Regions from separate parts of the Streptomyces sp. NPDC051684 genome, predicted to be linked through region 4. Evidence: riboswitches for the same ligand, from Rfam matches in the RefSeq annotation. Region 4 holds a riboswitch; each other region holds the start of a gene.

Region 1 (4,410 bases), on a different contig from region 4:
CTCACCCGGGCCTCGTCCCGCTATGCCGTGAAGTCTTCGACGGCGTCCTGGGTGAGCACCCGCACCAGCTCGACCGCACCCGCGACGACGTCGACGTGCAGCCTGCCGATCTGCTGGCCGTCCGTCGGATCGGCGCCGATCCGACAGATGAGGGCGTGCGCACCAACGTCTCGGTCACGGTGCGCTACTTCGCCGCGTGGATCGGCGGCCAGGGCGCCGTCGCGTTGGACGGACTGATGGAGGACGCGGCCACCGCGGAGATCGCCCGGGTCCAGATCTGGCAGTGGCTCCGCCACGCCCGCATCGACCGGGAGACCGTCGTGCGCATCCTCGGCGAAGAACTGGACGCCCTCGCCGCGCAGCGCCCCTACGCGCCTCTCGACGAGATCCAGGACCTGTTCCACCGCATGTGCCTGGCCGCCGAACTCCCCCAGTTCTTCACGCCGGACGCCTACAGCCGCCACCTCGTCCGGACGCTGGAGCGCGACGCGTGACCGGGGCCATCCGCCGCGTCGGTGTCGTGGGAGCCGGGCAGATGGGCGCTGGCATCGCGCAGGTCTGCGCCCGGGCCGGACTCGACACCCTCGTGTGCGAGGCGGACGCTCTCGCGGCACGCGATGCCCGCGACCGGGTCACCACCTCCCTGAAACGGGCGGTACGCCGGGACAAGCTGACGGCCGAGCAAGCCCGGCAGGCGCAGGACCGACTGACGTACACCGGGGAGCTCGACGATCTCGCCGATCGGCAACTGGTGATCGAGGCCGTCGTCGAGAACCCCGATGCGAAGACCGAGGTGTTCGCCGCGCTCGACAAGATCGTGGAGGACCCGTCGGCGATTCTGGCCACCAACACCTCTTCGATCCCGATCATGCGTCTGGGGATGGCGACCGGGCGCGCCGATCACGTCATAGGGCTGCACTTCTTCAATCCCGTCCCGGTCCTCCCGTTGGTGGAGGTCGTTCCGTCGCTGCACACGTCCGCCGAGACGACGCACCGCGCGGAAGACTTCGCGCGGACCGTGCTCGGAAAGACCGTCGTCCGCTCCCGCGACCGTGCCGGCTTCGTCGTCAACGCGCTGTTGATCCCGTACCTCCTGTCGGCGATCCGCATGACCGAGTCCGGCTTCGCCACCGCGACCGACATCGACAACGGGATGCGTCTGGGCTGCGCCCACCCCATGGGTCCGCTGGCGCTCGCCGATCTGATCGGCCTCGACACCGTCGCGGCCATCGCCGAGTCGCTCTACGACGAGTTCAGAGAACCTCTGTACGCACCTCCACCGCTCCTCCAACGCATGGTGGAAGCATGCCTGTTGGGGCGTAAGACCGGTCGCGGCTTCCACACGTACGACCACTGAGACACCACCCAGGACCACCGGGGCTGAGGGGCCCGGGTGCCGCGGCCGGATGAGGGCCGGCCGCGGTTGCAGAGCGGGGGCGGGACACGGCGAAGGACAGTGTCCCGCCCCCGCTGCCGCATGTCTGGACGTGTCTCATCTCACCATCCGGATCCTGGACGCTCTGGTGATCGTCGACCATGGGCCCATAGGGTGGCCCACGCAGCTGGTTCTCCCTGTCAGCCAGGCGGGGAGTCGCAAGAGGGAACCCGGTGGGAATCCGGGACTGCCCCGCAGCGGTGAGTGGGAACGACCGCCGTCATACGCACTGGATCTCGCGAAAGAGATCTGGGAAGCGACGGCCAGTAGGTGTCCGTCCGGTCCGGATGGACGTGCTCACGAGTCCGAAGACCTGCCACCTGCCCGTGTGCGTACGACGCGTGCACGGACATCCCGGTGACCTCGTGGGCGGGTCGGCGTACATATGCAGCGGACGACCGCGCCTTTGCCGCGCGAGGTCGAACCGCCGTTTGTGTCACTCCTTCGTTCCGTACAGGTCCTCGGGACCCCCAGGGATACGTCTCTCGAAGGAGATCTCCGTGACCACCAAGACCGCAGCCGCGGCAGCACGGGCCACCGTGTACGGCTACCCCCGCCAGGGCCAGAACCGCGAGCTCAAGAAGGCCATCGAGGGGTACTGGAAGGGCCGCGTCACCGCCGACGCCCTCCGGACCACCGCCGCCGATCTGCGCCGCGCCAACTGGCAGGAACTCGCTGACGCGGGCATCGCCGAAGTCCCGGCCGGCGACTTCTCGTACTACGACCACGTCCTCGACACCACCGTGATGGTGGGCGCCATCCCCGAGCGCCACCGCGCCGCGGTGGACGCCGACGCCCTGGACGGCTATTTCGCCATGGCCCGCGGCACCCAGGACGTCGCGCCGCTGGAGATGACCAAGTGGTTCGACACGAACTACCACTACCTGGTCCCTGAACTGGGCCCGGACACGGTCTTCACCGCCGACTCCACCAAGCAGGTCACGGAACTCAAGGAAGCCCTCGCTCTGGGGCTGACCGCCCGGCCGGTCCTGGTCGGCCCGGTCACGTATCTCCTGCTCTCCAAGCCCGCGCCCGGCGTCGCGGCCGACTTCGATCCGCTGACGCTGCTCGACCGGCTGCTGCCCGTGTACGCAGAGGTCCTCGGCGATCTGCGTGCGGCCGGAGCCGAGTGGGTGCAGCTCGACGAGCCCGCCCTGGTCCAGGACCGCACCCCGGCCGAGCTGAACGCCGCCGCCCGCGCCTACCGCGACCTCGGCGCCCTCACGGACCGCCCCAAGCTCCTCGTCGCCTCCTACTTCGACCGGCTCGGCGACGCCCTGCCCGTGCTCGCCAAGGCGCCCGTCGAAGGCCTCGCCCTCGACTTCACCGACGCAGCCGCCGCCAACCTCGACGCGCTCGCCGCCGTGGGCGGACTGCCCGGCAAGCGCCTCGTCGCCGGCGTCGTCAACGGCCGCAACATCTGGGTCAACGACCTGGAGAAGTCCCTCGCCACGCTCGGCACCCTGCTCGGCCTCGCCGACCGGGTCGACGTCGCCGCCTCCTGCTCGCTGCTGCACGTCCCGCTCGACGCGTCCCTGGAGCGCGACATCGACCCGCAGATCCTGCGCTGGCTCGCTTTCGCCCGCCAGAAGACGGCCGAGATCGCCACGCTCGCCAGGGGCCTCGCCCAGGGCACGGACGCGATCACCGCCGAACTCGCCGTCAACCGCGCCGCCCTGTCCTCCCGCGCCACCTCGCCGATCACCCGCGACCCCGCGGTGCGGGACCGCGCCGCCGCCGTCACCGGGTCCGACACGCGTCGCGCCCAGGCGTATCCGGAAAGGGCTGTCGCCCAGCGTGCCCACCTCGGGCTGCCGCTGCTGCCGACCACCACCATCGGCTCGTTCCCGCAGACGACCGAACTGCGCACCGCACGAGCCGACTTGCGGACCGGGCGGATCGACACCGCGGGTTACGAGGAGCGCATCAGGAACGAGATCCGGGACGTCATCTCCTTCCAGGAGAAGACCGGGATCGATGTCCTGGTGCACGGTGAGCCCGAACGCAACGACATGGTCCAGTACTTCGCCGAGCAGCTCACCGGCTACCTGGCGACGCAGCACGGCTGGGTGCAGTCGTACGGCACGCGCTATGTCCGGCCGCCGGTCCTGGCAGGCGACATCTCCCGCCCCGACCCCATGACGGTGCGCTGGACCACGTACGCCCAGTCGCTGTCCGACCGCCCCGTCAAGGGCATGCTGACCGGGCCCGTGACCATGCTCGCCTGGTCCTTTGTCCGCGACGACCAGCCGCTCGGCGACACCGCACGCCAGGTCGCACTCGCCCTGCGTGACGAGGTCAACGACCTTGAGACGAATGGGACTTCCGTCATCCAGGTCGACGAGCCCGCCCTGCGCGAGACCCTTCCGCTGCGCGCGGCGGACCACGCCTCGTACCTGGCCTGGGCCACCGAGGCGTTCCGGCTGACGACCGCCGGCGTGCGGCCGGAGACCCAGATCCACACGCACATGTGCTACGCCGAGTTCGGCGACATCGTCCAGGCGATCGACGACCTCGACGCCGACGTCATCAGCCTCGAAGCGGCCCGCTCCCACATGCAGGTCGCGCACGAACTGGCCGAACACGGCTACCCGCGCGAAGCGGGCCCCGGGGTCTACGACATCCACTCCCCTCGCATCCCCAGCAACGACGAGGCGGCATCCTTGCTCCGCAAGGGGCTGGAGGCGATCCCTGCCGAACGGCTGTGGGTGAACCCGGACTGCGGCCTGAAGACCCGCGGCTGGCCCGAGACGCGAGCGTCGCTGGAGAACCTCGTCGCGGCCGCACGCACCGTCCGCGGCGAACTGGACGGCTCCACGGCCTGACCCCGACCGGGCAATGGCCACCGGGCCGGGGCAACGAGCGCCCCGGCCCGGCACGTCGTAGCACCACGGCTCCACCCTGGGGGGACACAGTCATGCAACGCGAGCCGCAGCACATCACCATCGACGGTCGGCGCATGGTCGCCCTGCCAC
Region 2 (4,410 bases), on a different contig from region 4:
GAGGGCGCGCCCGGGACGGACGGCGAAGTCGAGATCGTGCAGGACGGTGGGGCCGTCCTCGTAGGCGAACGAGGCTCCGCGCAGCTCCACCACGGCGTCGTCGTTCATGGCAGCAGCCTTTCGAGTCCGAGGTGTTGGAGTGCTAGGTGTCCGCGTACGAGGTTGTCGAGTACGAGGGTGAGGACCACCAGCGCGGCGAGCAGGGCCAGTGCCAGGCCAACGAACCGGCGGGAGACGGGAGCACCGGAGGCCATGACGCGCAGGGTGCCGTCGTAGCCGCGCCCGGCCAGCCCGCGCTGCATGCGCGCCGCCCGGTCGAACGCCTTGACGAAGGCGGTGGCGCCGAGCCCGGCCAGGGAGCGGAAGGCGGCGGAGCGGGTGGTGTGGCCCAGCCGCGCCGCCTGAGCCTCGCGGATGCTGCGCACGGACGCGAGCAGCAGGAAGATCATGCGGTACATCACCAGCGCCACGTCGATGACGGGGGCGGGCACGCCGAGCCGCAGCAGCCAGGCCAGCAGGTCGGTCACCGGAGTGGTGAACGCGAACAGCAGCACACCCAGTGAGGCGGCGGAGGAGCGCAGCAGGACCTCGGCCGCGTGCTGCGCACCGTGCGGGGCCAGTGAGATGAAGGCACCGGGGGCACCGACCTGCACGGTCAGGGTGAGCGCTCCGGTGACGCAGAAGGCCAGCGGCACGCGCCAGGCCCGCCACACCTTGCGGGCGCCCACCCCCGCGGGCCCCAGCAGCAGCGCCAGTGCGGTGACCAGCACGAGGGCGGAGCCCGGCCACGGTGGCAGGGTGAGGGCGAGGGCGGTGAGGCCCAGGCCGAGGACGGCTTTGTCGAGGGGATGGCGGCGGCGCCAGCTGCTGCTGTGCGCCGCCACGTCGATCGGCAGCACGCCGGGTCAGGTCCGGTCCCCGGCAGGCGCCTTGGCATCGGCCCCGTCGGCGCCGTCCGCGCTCATGGCGCTCTCCACGGCCCGTTGTTCGCCCTGCCTGCGCCCGCGGCGCAGACCGAAGTAGTACGCGAGCACGCCGGCACCGAGAGCCGCCTGGAGGGCGAAGAGCGCGGACTCGATCTCTCCCGACGGCGGCTCGTACAGCGGGGAGAACCACGGCTCGTAATCCGGCTTGATCTCGGTGATGGCCGTCTCCGCCTCGGCGTCGGCGCCGGCGAAGGGCTCCTCCTTGTGATCGCCAAGACCCAGCGCGAGAGGCAGGACGGCGAGGGCGGCCACGACGATCAGGAGCAGCAGGTTGATCTTCGTGTTCCGCTTCACCGGGCCACCGCCTCGGGAGCGGCGTCCCGGCGGCCGCCGGTGACGAGAACGCCCAGCCGAGTCAGTTCGCCCTTGCTGGACTGCACGAGCAGCCGCATGACGAGCACGGTCAGCAGTCCCTCGCTGACGGCCAGCGGGATCTGGGTGACGGCGAAGATGGAGCCGAACTTGCCGAGCGCGCCGAAGAAACCGCTGCTCGGGTCGGGGAAGGCGAGGGCGAGCTGCACGCTGGTGACGCAGTAGGTCGACAGGTCCGCCACGAACGCCCCGAAGAACACGGTGACCATCAGCGGGACGTCGTAGCGGCGCAGCAGGCGGTAGATCCCGTATCCGGCCCAGGGGCCGACGATCGCCATGGAGAACGCGTTGGCACCCAGCGTGGTAAGTCCGCCGTGGGCGAGCAGCAGGGCCTGGAACAGCAGCGTGATCGTGCCCAGCACCGTCATGATCGGCGGCCGGAACAGGATGGCCCCAAGGCCGGTGCCGGTGGGATGGGAGCAACTGCCGGTCACCGAAGGCAGCTTGAGCGCGGAGAGAACGAAGGTGAAGGCCCCGGACGCGCCCAGCAGCAGCGTGCTCTCCGGGTGTTCCTTCACCTCGCGGGTCAGGGAGCGGACCCCGTGGACGACGAACGGCGCGGCCGCGACGCCCCAGGCGGCGGCGTGCGCTGGGGGCAGGAACCCCTCGGCTATGTGCATGGCTCGGCAGACCTTTCCAGCACCTCGTGGACGGTTGAAGCGCCCCGGCCGGTCTCCTGGCTGACGGGTGACACCGCCCGGATCTCCGCCTTCCCAGGTCCAAGGACCCAGTGGCTGCCCCGCTGAGGGGCCGGAGCCGGACTTCCCGATCACAGTGGCGAGGGCCGCACCGGTTCCGCACCGGATTTCCCGAACACCAAGGCAAGAGGACAGTAATGCCCAGGTATTGCGCATGACAACAGCAGCCCATGGCCCGGACAAGCACTCCGTCCCCGGTCACGGCACCGGCAGCCCCCGTACGAGTGACTCATCCGACACGCGGGAACTCGGACGCGACGCGGTCCGACTCGTGGAGGACGACGGGATCCGGCTGAACACCGGACCCGCCGCGCACGTATCCACAGACGCACGCACGTCTCCCCATCCCAGGAGTTGCGCCATGAACCGATCCGACTACCGCGTCACCGGCATGACCTGCGGGCACTGCGCCGCCGGCGTCACCGAACAGGTGACCGCCGTACCCGGCGTCACCGGGGTCACCGTCGACCTGGAGAGCGACACGGTACGAGTGACGGGCACGGCCTTCGACGACGCACAGGTACGCGCCGCCATCGAGGAAGCCGGTTACGAGGCCGGCGCGGCGGCCGTCGTCTGAGCCCTGCCCGTTGGCCCGAACGGACCGGCGGCGAACTCCCGCGCAGGCCGACGGCGGACGGGGCTCACTCGTGCCAGTGCCTGCCCGGGGGCCACCGTCGGTGCGCGGGCCTTCCCTCTGCCACCCGGCCGACGAACGCGTGCAGGGCCAGGCTGGAGAGAACCCCGGCAACGGCGCCCGCCCAGGCGCCGGTCACCGCGCCGAACCGGAAGCCCAGCCAGCCGTAGGCCCCCGCAAGCAGCAGCGTGGTGGCCGCGGGCAGGCACCAAGCGAAGACGCGCTCGCGCCACAGGAAGCGGCGAGGACGTGCCTGCGCCGCCCGGTCCTCCCAGGGCCAGACAGCGGGAGCGGCGCGCCGGTCTGTCTTCATGGCGGCGAACCTTGGTCGGGAGATGGCTGGGAGCTACCTCAACACCATTGAGAAGAGGGGCTGTTCGGGTAGCCTCGGAAGCGTCGAAGCTACCTTTCCCACACCTTGGGGGAGCCATGCACAGGACTCAGGACCTCATCGAGAGCGTCGGCAGTCGGTTCTTGGTCGACAGTGAACTCCTCGCCCGCACGACGACCGCGCTGGCGGAGTGCGAGCGGGCGAGCAGCGCGTGCGCGGCCGGCATGCTCGCCGACAAGGACGCCGACGCGCTGCGTGAGGCGATCACCCAGAACCTCGACTGCGCGGACGTGACCGCCACGACGGCCAGGCTGCTGGTGCGCGGTGACGACACGCAACGGCCGTTGCTCACAGCTCAGCTCGGCGCCTGCCTCATCGCCTGCCGCGACGCTCATGAACTGTGCGGCCGGCATGCCAGCCACCGCGAGCACTGCCGTATCTGTTCGGAGACGGCCGGGACGGCCGCCGAGGCGTGCGAGGCTCTGCTCACCGCCCTCAAGCGCTGAACGGCACCTAGACAGCGACTAGTTCACCGCGTGAGCCTCCGCGCTCAGCGGGTCCGCCGCGTAGGTCAGCCGCACCACCGCGTCCTCGTCGCGCCGTGCTGAGGCGGCCACGCCGAAGACTTTCGCGAGTACGGCCGGGGTGAGCGTGTCGAGGACGGGCCCGGCGGCGACGACGCTGCCCCGGTCGAGCACGACGAGGTGGTCGCAGAAGCGGGCCGCGAGGTGGAGATCGTGCAGGACGGCGAGCGTCGTGGTGCCGGTGGAGCGGATCAGGTGCAGTAGTTCGAACCGGGCGCGGATGTCGAGGTGGTTGGTCAGCTCGTCCAGGACGAGCAGCCGGGGCTGCTGGGCCAGGGCCCGCGCGAGGAGGACGCGTTGACGCTCGCCACCGGACAGTGAGGCGTAGTCGCGGTGCGCCAGGTGCCGCACGCCGCACCGGTCCACGGCGTCCTCGACCGCCCGCCGGTCCTGGGGTCCGTCGCGCCCCAGCAGGCCGTGGTGGGGTGCGCGTCCCAGGGCGACGGTCTCGATCACCGTGAGCCCGCCCGTACTGCCGGTTCCGTCCTGGAGGACGGCGGCGGTTCGCAGGGCGGCGGCGCGGGGGCTGAGTCTCCAGATGTCGTCGTCACCGACCCGGACGGCGCCGTCGGCCGGCCTGAGGGAGCGGTAGACGGCGCGCAGCAGGGTGGATTTGCCGCTGCCGTTGGGTCCGACGAGCCCGACGACATCGCCGGGCCGGGCGTCGATGTCGACGCCGTTCAGGATCGAGTGGTGGTCGAGGGTGATGTGCAGCCGGTCGACAGTGAGGCGCATGCGTGTCAGTCCAGACCCTTGTTGCGGCGCAGCAGCCAGAGGAAGAAGGGGGCGCCCAACAGGGCGGTGA
Region 3 (4,410 bases), on a different contig from region 4:
GTTCCCGTCACGAGAGGCCCTCGTGGTGAGGGCGGCGGCGTCGGATCCAGCGCCCGGCTCGGTGAGGCAGTAGCTGGCAAGGTCGTCCATCGAGCAGAGGCGGGGCAGCCAGCGCGTCCGCTGGTCGTCGTCGCCGTATCGGTCGATCATCCAGGCGACCATGTTGTGGATGGAGAGGTAGCCGGCGATGGACGGGCAGCCGGAAGCCAGGGCCTCGAAGACGAGCACTCCGTCTGCCCGGCTGAGCCCTGAACCCCCCTCTTCCTCCCGGACGTAGATGCCGCCGAGACCGACACCGGCGGCCTTGCGGAGGACGTCGACGGGAAAGTGTTTGTCCCGGTCCCAGGTGACGGCGTGCGGCGCGAGGTGGTCCTGGGCGAAGTCCAGCGTGGTTTCGACCAGGGCTTGTTGATCCTCGGTGAGCATGGCGTGCGTCATGGTGCTCACTCCATCGTCGGGATCGTGAAGCTCGCTCCTTCGCGCAGGCCGGCGGGCCAGCGCGAGGTGACGGTCTTCGTACGGGTGTAGAAGCGGATCGCGTCGGGTCCGTGCTGGTTGAGGTCGCCGAAGCCTGACGCCTTCCACCCTCCGAAGGTGTGATAGGCGACGGGTACGGGGATGGGGACGTTGACGCCGACCATGCCGGTGTTCACACGCCGGGTGAAGTCGCGGGCTGTGTCGCCGTCGCGGGTGAAAATGGCGACCCCGTTGCCGTAGGTGTGCTCGCTGGGCAGGCGCAGGGCGTCTTCGTATGTGGCGGCGCGCACGATGCACAGCACCGGGCCGAAGATCTCCTCTTGGTAGATACGCATGTCTGGGGTGACGCGGTCGAAGAGACTGGCGCCGGTGAAGAAGCCATCCTCATGGCCAGCGAGGCTGAAGTCGCTTCCGTCGACGACCAGTTCGGCGCCCTCCTTCACGCCGTGGTCGACATAGGAGCGCACCCGGTCGACGGCTTCCCGGGAGACGAGGGGGCCGAAATCGGCCTGCGGGTCGTCACCGCGACCGATACGGAGGGTGGCGATGCGTTCCTTGAGGCGGGTCACCAGTGCGTCGGCGGTGTCCTCGCCGACGGGCACGGCGACGGAGATGGCCATGCAGCGCTCGCCCGCGGACCCGTATCCGGCACCGATCAGCGCGTCGACGGCCTGGTCGAGGTCGGCGTCCGGCATCACGATCATGTGGTTCTTGGCGCCGCCGAAACACTGGGCACGTTTTCCCTGTGCGGCAGCGGTCGCATAGACGTGGGCGGCGATGGGAGTGGAGCCGACGAAGCCCAGCGCGGCGACACGGGGGTCGGTCAGCAGCGTGTCGACGGCCTCGCGTCCACCGTTGACGACGTTGAGCACACCGGGCGGCAGACCGGCCTCCAGGAAGAGCTCCGCCAAGCGTAGGGGGACGGACGGGTCGCGCTCAGAGGGTTTGAGGATGAAGGCGTTGCCGCAAGCGAGCGCTGGTGCTGCCTTCCAAAGCGGAATCATGGCGGGGAAGTTGAACGGAGTGATGCCCGCGACAACGCCGAGTGGTGCGCGTAGGGAGTGGACGTCAATGCCGGTGCCGGCGTTGTCCGTGAAGTCGCCCTTGAGGAGGTGCGGGATTCCGGCGGCGAACTCCACTACATCCAGGCCTCGTTGGATGTCGCCGTGCGCGTCGGCGATGGTCTTGCCGTGTTCGGACGACAGCAGCCTGGCGAGCGCGTCCTTGTCTTGCTCGACGAGTGCGAGGAACTTCAGCAGGACCCTGGCTCGGCGCTGCGGGTTCCAATCGCCCCACTCGCGTTGAGCCCGATCCGCGTCGGCGATGGCGGCCTCGGTCTCGGCTCGGTTCGCGAGCGGGACGCGGGCTTGGATCTGCCCAGTATTGGGGTCGTAGACGTCGCCGTAGGATCCCGAGGTTCCCTCGGTGTGCCTGCCGCCGACGAAGTGGGTCAACTCGCGCACGGGGGCGCGGTCTTGCGTGCGGACCATGAATGCCTGCTCTCGTCAGGTGATCCGGATGGCGCGCGGCCATGACGGCACGGAGACGCGGTGGCGTACGTGCGCGTCGGGGCCGCGCGAGAGCGCGAATGGCTGCGCGGCCGTCAGCGAGTGACGATCGGGATGCGGGAGAAGTCGCGGCTGAGTCGGGCCTGTCGGGCAGGACCGCCGGGATCGTGGAAACGCACCGGTGCCATGCGTGTCAGCTCCATCCTCGTGGACAACACGGAACATTCCGCGGCCGGTATCCTGACTTCCGGATCAGCGCGCACCGCCCGCCTTCCCGACATCGATCACGTCAGTGGCGTACTGCTCGACGGCGAACTCCCCGGTCACAGTGGCGGGACCGTGCCGGACTCACACCGGCTTCCCTGCACCGCGGACCTTTCCTCGACTATATAGTTGGACGTCCTAGTAAATCCAGAGGACGTGAGGTCCCGGCGACTCGTGCCGCACACAATGGCCGGATGACTCAGCCGAGAATCCGCGTCGCCGCTTACGTCATCCGGGACGCCGCCGGCCCCGAGTTGCTGGTCTTCGACCATCTCGGCATGCCCGAAGCGGGCACACAGATCCCTGCGGGAGGCGTCAAAGCCGGAGAGGATCATCACACCGCGGTCCTGCGCGAGACCTTCGAGGAGACAGGCCTTTCGACAGCTCTCGTGGTCGGGGCTGTCGCCGAAGAGGACAAGCCCCACCCCGAGACCGGCCAACCGCGGCGTACGACGTTCTTCCATCTCCAAGTGGGACCGAGCACCCTGGATTCCTGGGTTCATCGGGTCCGAGGGGGTGGCGAGGACGACGGCATGGCTTTCGCCTGCCGATTCGTTCCCCTTCCCTTGGAACACGCTCTGGCCGACGAACAGGACACCTGGCTCAGCCACATCGAACCGGCCTGGACCACCGGTACCAGCCGGGCGTGAGCCGGCGCGCATGCTCGTCCGGCAGGGCAGATCAGCGCCGTCAGACGGCGGAGGACGGCTTCACGATGCGAAGTAGGTAGGTGTCCATGATCCATCCGTGCTCTGCGCGGGCCGCGGACCGTACCTGTCGAATGCGGTCGGAGACCTCGTTGAGTGGGCCGGCGATCAGGAGTTCGTCGGGGGTACCGAGGTAGGCGCCCCAGTAGATCCACACGTCGTCGCCCTCGACCTGGGTGAAGGACTCGTGGGCGTCGAGCATGACGACGATGTCTCCGTCGTCGTTCTGGCCCACGTCGGGCAGGCGGCGGGCAGGCGTGATGTGCACGGGCCGCCCGACCTGGTTCAGCGGGATGCGGTGACGGGCCGCGAGCGTGGAGACGCTGGTGATGCCCGGGATGACGTCGACGGTGGCGGACACCGCGCCGCGTTCCTCGATGTCGGCCAGGATGCCGAGCGTGCTGTCGTACAGGGACGGGTCGCCCCAGACGAGGAAGGCACCGGTCTGTCCGGCCGTCATTTCTTCGCGCAGCAGTCGCTCGAAGATCTCGCCCCGGCGCTCTCGCCAAGCCTGGACGGCGGCCGTGTAGTCGCCCCGGTCCATCGGCCGACGGTCCCGGCTCGGATCCTCCACCTCGACGACGCGATAGGGGCCTTCTGCGTGCTCATCGATCATGCCGTGCCGCAGGTCCGTGAGAGAGGACTTGTCGGGTCCCTTGCCGACGATGAAGAAGACGTCGGCGCTGCGGATGGCCTTGACCGCGCCGAGGGTCAGGTGATCCGGGTCGCCCGCGCCGATGCCGATGACGAGTATCCGGCGTTGCTCCGTGGTCATGCGATGCATTGTCGCAGGTGGGGTGAGGGCATCGGGGTCCGATGCTGGTCCGGTCACAGACGGGTGGGGACGGGTCGCTCGCCGGGGCCGTCGTAGGAGGCGAGTGGGCGAATGAGTGCGTTGTGCGCGAGCTGTTCCGTGATGTGCGCGGTCCATCCGGTGATGCGGCTCATCACGAAGATCGGTGTGAAGACGGGGATGTCGAAGCCCATCAGGTGGTAGGCCAGTCCGGCCGGATAGTCGAGGTTGGGGTGGATGCCCTTGTCGATGAGCATCGCCTCGCGCAGGGCGGCGTGGAGCCTGGCCAGACGGGTCGTCTCCGGGGCGGCGGCGCGCGCGACGAGCTGGTCGAGAGCGTCCTGCATGATCGGCACCCGTGAGTCCCCGTGCTTGTACACGCGGTGGCCGAAGCCCATGATCTTGCGCTTGGCGGCGAGGGCGTCCTGCAACCACTGCTGGGCGTTCTGCGGGTCCTCGATCTCGGCCAGCATGTGCATCACGGCCTCGTTGGCTCCGCCGTGCAGCGGTCCCTTCAGCGCACCGATCGCGGCGGTGACCGCACTGTAAAGGTCGGACAGTGTGGAGGTGACCACTCGCGCGGTGAACGTCGAGGCATTGAAGCTGTGCTCGGCATAGAGGACGAGCGAGATCTCGAAGCAGCGGACGACCTCCGGGGACG
Region 4 (4,410 bases):
GCCGATCAGCATAGGGCGCGCGGACGCCGGCATCGGGGCTTGCCGCGCGGCAGGGGTCGGGTGGTACGGTCAAGGCGGTACATGTGCTCGCCCGTTTCGAGGCGCCGGTACCGAATCTCTCTTTTCAGCGCACGCGGTTCGACATCTCTTTGTCACCGCACGGCGCACGTCATTCCTGGTCAGCGGCTTCTGGCGGGCTCTTCACCCGTTGCCGCGACACCGGGTTCTCCCCGGCCGCGGGGCGCGCTCTGCCGCCCCTGCCACTCGCCGGATCCCTCCCCTTCCCTGCCCCCTCACGCCCCTCGCGTCCGCGGCCCAGGCCGCGAAAGGACCTGTGATCGCCATGACCACGACCACCACCACACCAGCCACGAGCACCACCACCGATTCCCAGGAACAAGAACCCGTCCGCGCCGCCGGCGTCCTCGACATCGGCGGGAACGGGCACGGTTTCCTGCGGGCCGCCGACCTGGAACCCACGTCGCACGACGTCCAGGTCCCCGCCCACCTCATCCGCCAACTCGGCCTGCGCAAGGGCGACTTCGTCGAGGGCGCGCGCGGCAGGCCGCGCGGCCTCGCACACGTCGAGACCGTCGGCGGGGCCCCCGCGGAGACGGCCCGCCGCCGCCCGCGCTTCGCCGATCTCACCCCGCTGCACCCCAGCGAGCGCTTCCGCCTGGAGCACCCGGCCGCCGGGCTTGCCGGACGCGTCGTCGACCTGTTCACACCCATCGGCAAGGGACAGCGCGGCCTGATCGTCGCGCCGCCGAAGACCGGCAAGACGGTGCTGCTGCAGCAGCTCGCCGCCGCGTTCGCCGCGAACCACCCCGACGTCCACCTCATGGTGGTGCTCGTCGACGAGCGCCCCGAGGAGGTCACCGACATGCGCCGCTCCGTGCGCGGCGAGGTGTACGCCTCGACGTTCGACCGCCCGGCGAAGGCGCACATCGCGCTCGCCGAACTCGCCGTGGAGCGCGCCAAGCGCCTCACCGAGCAGGGCCGCGACGTGGTGATCCTTCTCGACTCCCTCACCCGGCTGTGCCGGGCGCACAACAACGCGGCCTCCGCCAGCGGCCGCACCCTGTCGGGCGGTGTCGACGCCGCCGCCCTGCACGGCCCGAAGCGCTTCTTCGGCGCGGCCCGCGACGCCGAGGAGGCCGGCTCCCTGACCATCCTCGCCACCGCCCTCGTCGACACCGGCTCCCGCGCCGACGACTACTACTTCGAGGAGCTCAAGAGCACCGGCAACATGGAGCTGCGCCTCGACCGCGTCCTCGCGCAGCGCCGCGTCCACCCCGCCGTCGAGCTCACCCCCTCCGGCACCCGCCGCGATGAACTCCTGCTCCCCGCCGCCGAGTTGACCGTCACCCGCGGACTGCGGCGCGCCCTGCAGAGCCGCGACCCCGCCGCCTCCTACGAGGCCCTGCTCGACAAGCTGCGCCAGAGCCCGGACAACGCCGCGTTCCTGCGCCAGGCGCACTCCACGGTGCCCACCGCCTGACCCCGCCCCCGAGTACGTAATACTCGACACATGAACGCGAGCATTACGCGCCGTGGCGGGCCCCCGGCCGTCAGCGTCCGGCGGGCCACCGCCCGGGACGCCCGGCGCCTCACCCGCCTCGTGCGCGGCTCCACCGCCTACCGGGACCCCTACGCCTCCATGGTCGCGGGCTACCGGGTGGGCCCCGACTACATCGAGGCGCACCACGTCCACGTAGCCGTGGACGTGGCCGACGAGCGGGTGCTCGGCTTCTACGCGCTGCTCACCGAGCCGCCGGAGCTGGACCTGATGTTCGTCGCGGACGAGGCGCAGGGCCGGGGCATCGGGCGGCTGCTCGTCGACCACATGCGGGCGCAGGCCCTGGCGGCGGGCCTGGACCACGTCCGGGTCGTCGCGCACCCGCCCGCCGAGGGCTTCTACCGCGGCATGGGCGCGCACCGCACCGGCACGGTGCCCGCGCGCCCGCCGGCCGTCGCCTGGGACCGGCCCGAACTCGAATTCCCCATTCCCCCGGCCGCCTGAGGGGTTCCGCCCTCGCCCGCCACGGCGCACACTCGGGGGCGTCGGAATGCGGCAAGGAGGCCACATTGGGCAGCAGTCAGGCACGCGCCGAGGCGTTCGACGTGATCGTGGAGATCCCGCAGGGGTCCCGGAACAAATACGAGATGGACCACGATCTCGGCCGGATCCGGCTCGACCGGATGCTGTTCACGTCGACGCAGTACCCCGCGGACTACGGCTACATCGAGGGCACGCTCGGCGGTGACGGCGACCCGCTGGACGCGCTCGTCCTGACCGGCGACGCGACGTTCCCCGGCTGCGCCATCGAGTGCCGGGCGATCGGCATGTTCGTGATGAGCGACGAGAAGGGCCCGGACGAGAAGGTCCTGTGCGTACCCGCGCACGATCCGCGGCACGACGCGACCCGGGACATCGAGGACATCCCCGAGTTCGACCGCCTGGAGATCACCCACTTCTTCGAGGTCTACAAGGATCTCGAACCCGGCAAGTCGGTCGACGGCTCCAACTGGGAGGGCCGGGAGAAGGCATACGAGGAGATCCGCCGGGCCCGTGAGCGCGCTTCCGACTAGGTAGTAGGGTGGTCGGGCCGTGGTGCTCGGGAAGACCGGTGACGGCCCCTCAGGGGCCCATTCCGGAGCGGCCCTCGCCACTGTGATCGGGTTTCGGACAGCGACGTCCGGAGCGCGCCGTTCCATCCTGTACGCCACTGGCGGCCACCAGCCGCTGGGAAGGCCGGAACGGCGGGCACGCCCGTAAGCCAGGAGACCGGCCGCGGCATCTCACGAAGTGATCCACGAGGTGCTGGAGCGTGATCGACGCATGACCCTGCCCGGGAACTCCCCGACCCCTGCCCTGAACACCCCTCCCCCTGCCTTCCGCTGGCGCCGCGAGGACACGCTGCGCACGGCCGGCCTGATCGCGGTGATCGCCGCGCTGCACGTCGTCGCGTTCGGCGTGCTCTTCCTGCTCGTCGTCCCCGAGCACTACGAAGTCGGCAACAAGGCCTTCGGCATCGGCCTCGGCATCACGGCGTACACACTCGGGATGCGGCACGCCTTCGACGCCGACCACATCGCCGCCATCGACAACACCACCCGCAAGCTGATGGCCGACGGCAAGCGGCCCGTCTCGGTCGGCTTCTGGTTCGCGCTCGGCCACTCCAGCGTGGTCGTCGCGATGGCGGCGCTCGTCGCGGGCGGCGCGGCGCTCGCCGGCACGCTGTTGAACGACGGCTCGACCACCCACCAGGTGCTCGGCGTCGTCGGCACGACCGTCTCCGGTACGTTCCTGTACCTCATCGCGGCGCTCAACCTCGTTGCCCTGATGGGGATCCTGAAGGTCTTCCGGGCGATGCGCGCGGGCTCGTACGACGAGCGGCGGCTCGAGGAGCACCTGGACTCGCGCGGGTTCATGAACCGGATCCTCGGCCGCTTCACCAAGTCGATCACCCGGCCCGGCCAGATGTTCCCGCTGGGCTTCCTCTTCGGGCTCGGCTTCGACACCGCGACCGAGGTGACGCTGATGGTGATGGCGGGCAGCGGCGCCGCGGCGGGCCTGCCGTGGTACGCGATCCTGTGCCTGCCGCTGCTGTTCGCCGCGGGCATGAGCCTGTTCGACACGCTCGACGGCACGTTCATGAACTTCGCCTACCAGTGGGCGTTCTCCAACCCGGTGCGCAAGGTGTTCTACAACCTCACCATCACCGGCCTGTCCATCGCGGTCGCGTTCTTCATCGGCACCATCGAACTCGTCGGCGTCCTGCACGACAAGCTCGACCTGAGCGACGCGGTGACCGGGTGGATCGCCGGGCTCGACCTCGACAACGTCGGGTACGTCATCGTCGGTCTGTTCGTCGCGGTGTGGGTGGCCGCCCTCGCCTACTGGCGGCTCGCCAAGGTCGAGCAGCGGTGGTCGGCGCGGATGGCCGACGCCGGATAAATCGGTTGCCGGGGCGCCCGGCCCGCTGCTGCACTGATCTCGACGCGGCAGCCGGCCGCGCGTCCCCGAGCGTGAGGACCGATCCATGCGCACTGCAGTCCTGATCCTTTCGAAGGCCACCGCGAATCCCGCCGTGGCACTCCCTTCCTTCAAGGACTCGACTGCCAGTGGCATTGCTGAATCTTGGAATTCTCGCGCACGTCGACGCCGGTAAGACCAGCCTGACCGAGCGGCTCCTGCACACGGCCGGTGTGATCGACGAACTCGGCCGGGTCGACGACGGAAGCACCCGCACCGACTCCCTCGACCTGGAGCGCCGGCGCGGCATCACCATCAAGTCGGCCGTGGTGTCGTTCCCGGTCGACGGCACGAACGTCAACCTCGTGGACACGCCCGGCCACCCCGACTTCATCGCCGAGGTCGAGCGCGTCCTCGGGGTGCTCGACGGG

What was found. A riboswitch is a leader RNA that binds a small molecule or an ion and turns the genes downstream of it on or off. The one in region 4 is predicted to bind cobalamin.
Region 1: linked by a shared signal. The riboswitch ahead of metE (5-methyltetrahydropteroyltriglutamate--homocysteine S-methyltransferase) and the one ahead of ACIA8D_RS27140 (HoxN/HupN/NixA family nickel/cobalt transporter) in region 4 are both predicted to bind cobalamin.
Region 2: linked by a shared signal. The riboswitch ahead of ACIA8D_RS34095 (energy-coupling factor ABC transporter permease) and the one ahead of ACIA8D_RS27140 (HoxN/HupN/NixA family nickel/cobalt transporter) in region 4 are both predicted to bind cobalamin.
Region 3: linked by a shared signal. The riboswitch ahead of ACIA8D_RS33935 (CoA-acylating methylmalonate-semialdehyde dehydrogenase) and the one ahead of ACIA8D_RS27140 (HoxN/HupN/NixA family nickel/cobalt transporter) in region 4 are both predicted to bind cobalamin.

Annotation. Positions count from the first base shown of each region.
Region 1 is NZ_JBITCS010000038.1:31,356-35,765, reverse strand. It holds gene aceB (malate synthase A) at 1-494, shown strand, start outside; gene ACIA8D_RS34005 (3-hydroxybutyryl-CoA dehydrogenase) at 491-1,357, shown strand; cobalamin riboswitch at 1,547-1,771, shown strand; gene metE (5-methyltetrahydropteroyltriglutamate--homocysteine S-methyltransferase) at 1,936-4,260, shown strand; gene ACIA8D_RS33995 (hypothetical protein) at 4,353-4,410, shown strand, end outside.
Region 2 is NZ_JBITCS010000038.1:51,893-56,302, reverse strand. It holds gene ACIA8D_RS34110 (energy-coupling factor ABC transporter ATP-binding protein) at 1-108, opposite strand, end outside; gene cbiQ (cobalt ECF transporter T component CbiQ) at 105-899, opposite strand; gene ACIA8D_RS34100 (energy-coupling factor ABC transporter substrate-binding protein) at 906-1,280, opposite strand; gene ACIA8D_RS34095 (energy-coupling factor ABC transporter permease) at 1,277-1,978, opposite strand; cobalamin riboswitch at 2,007-2,194, opposite strand; gene ACIA8D_RS34090 (heavy-metal-associated domain-containing protein) at 2,418-2,633, shown strand; gene ACIA8D_RS34085 (hypothetical protein) at 2,698-3,003, opposite strand; gene ACIA8D_RS34080 (hypothetical protein) at 3,120-3,527, shown strand; gene ACIA8D_RS34075 (ABC transporter ATP-binding protein) at 3,546-4,340, opposite strand; gene ACIA8D_RS34070 (FecCD family ABC transporter permease) at 4,346-4,410, opposite strand, start outside.
Region 3 is NZ_JBITCS010000038.1:15,145-19,554, reverse strand. It holds gene ACIA8D_RS33940 (acyl-CoA dehydrogenase family protein) at 1-438, opposite strand, end outside; gene ACIA8D_RS33935 (CoA-acylating methylmalonate-semialdehyde dehydrogenase) at 444-1,967, opposite strand; cobalamin riboswitch at 2,198-2,372, opposite strand; gene ACIA8D_RS33930 (NUDIX domain-containing protein) at 2,444-2,899, shown strand; gene cobF (precorrin-6A synthase (deacetylating)) at 2,940-3,731, opposite strand; gene ACIA8D_RS33920 (bifunctional 2-methylcitrate synthase/citrate synthase) at 3,785-4,410, opposite strand, start outside.
Region 4 is NZ_JBITCS010000024.1:61,372-65,781, forward strand. It holds gene rho (transcription termination factor Rho) at 344-1,501, shown strand; gene ACIA8D_RS27130 (GNAT family N-acetyltransferase) at 1,532-2,023, shown strand; gene ACIA8D_RS27135 (inorganic diphosphatase) at 2,089-2,592, shown strand; cobalamin riboswitch at 2,596-2,812, shown strand; gene ACIA8D_RS27140 (HoxN/HupN/NixA family nickel/cobalt transporter) at 2,843-3,961, shown strand; gene ACIA8D_RS27145 (GTP-binding protein) at 4,129-4,410, shown strand, end outside.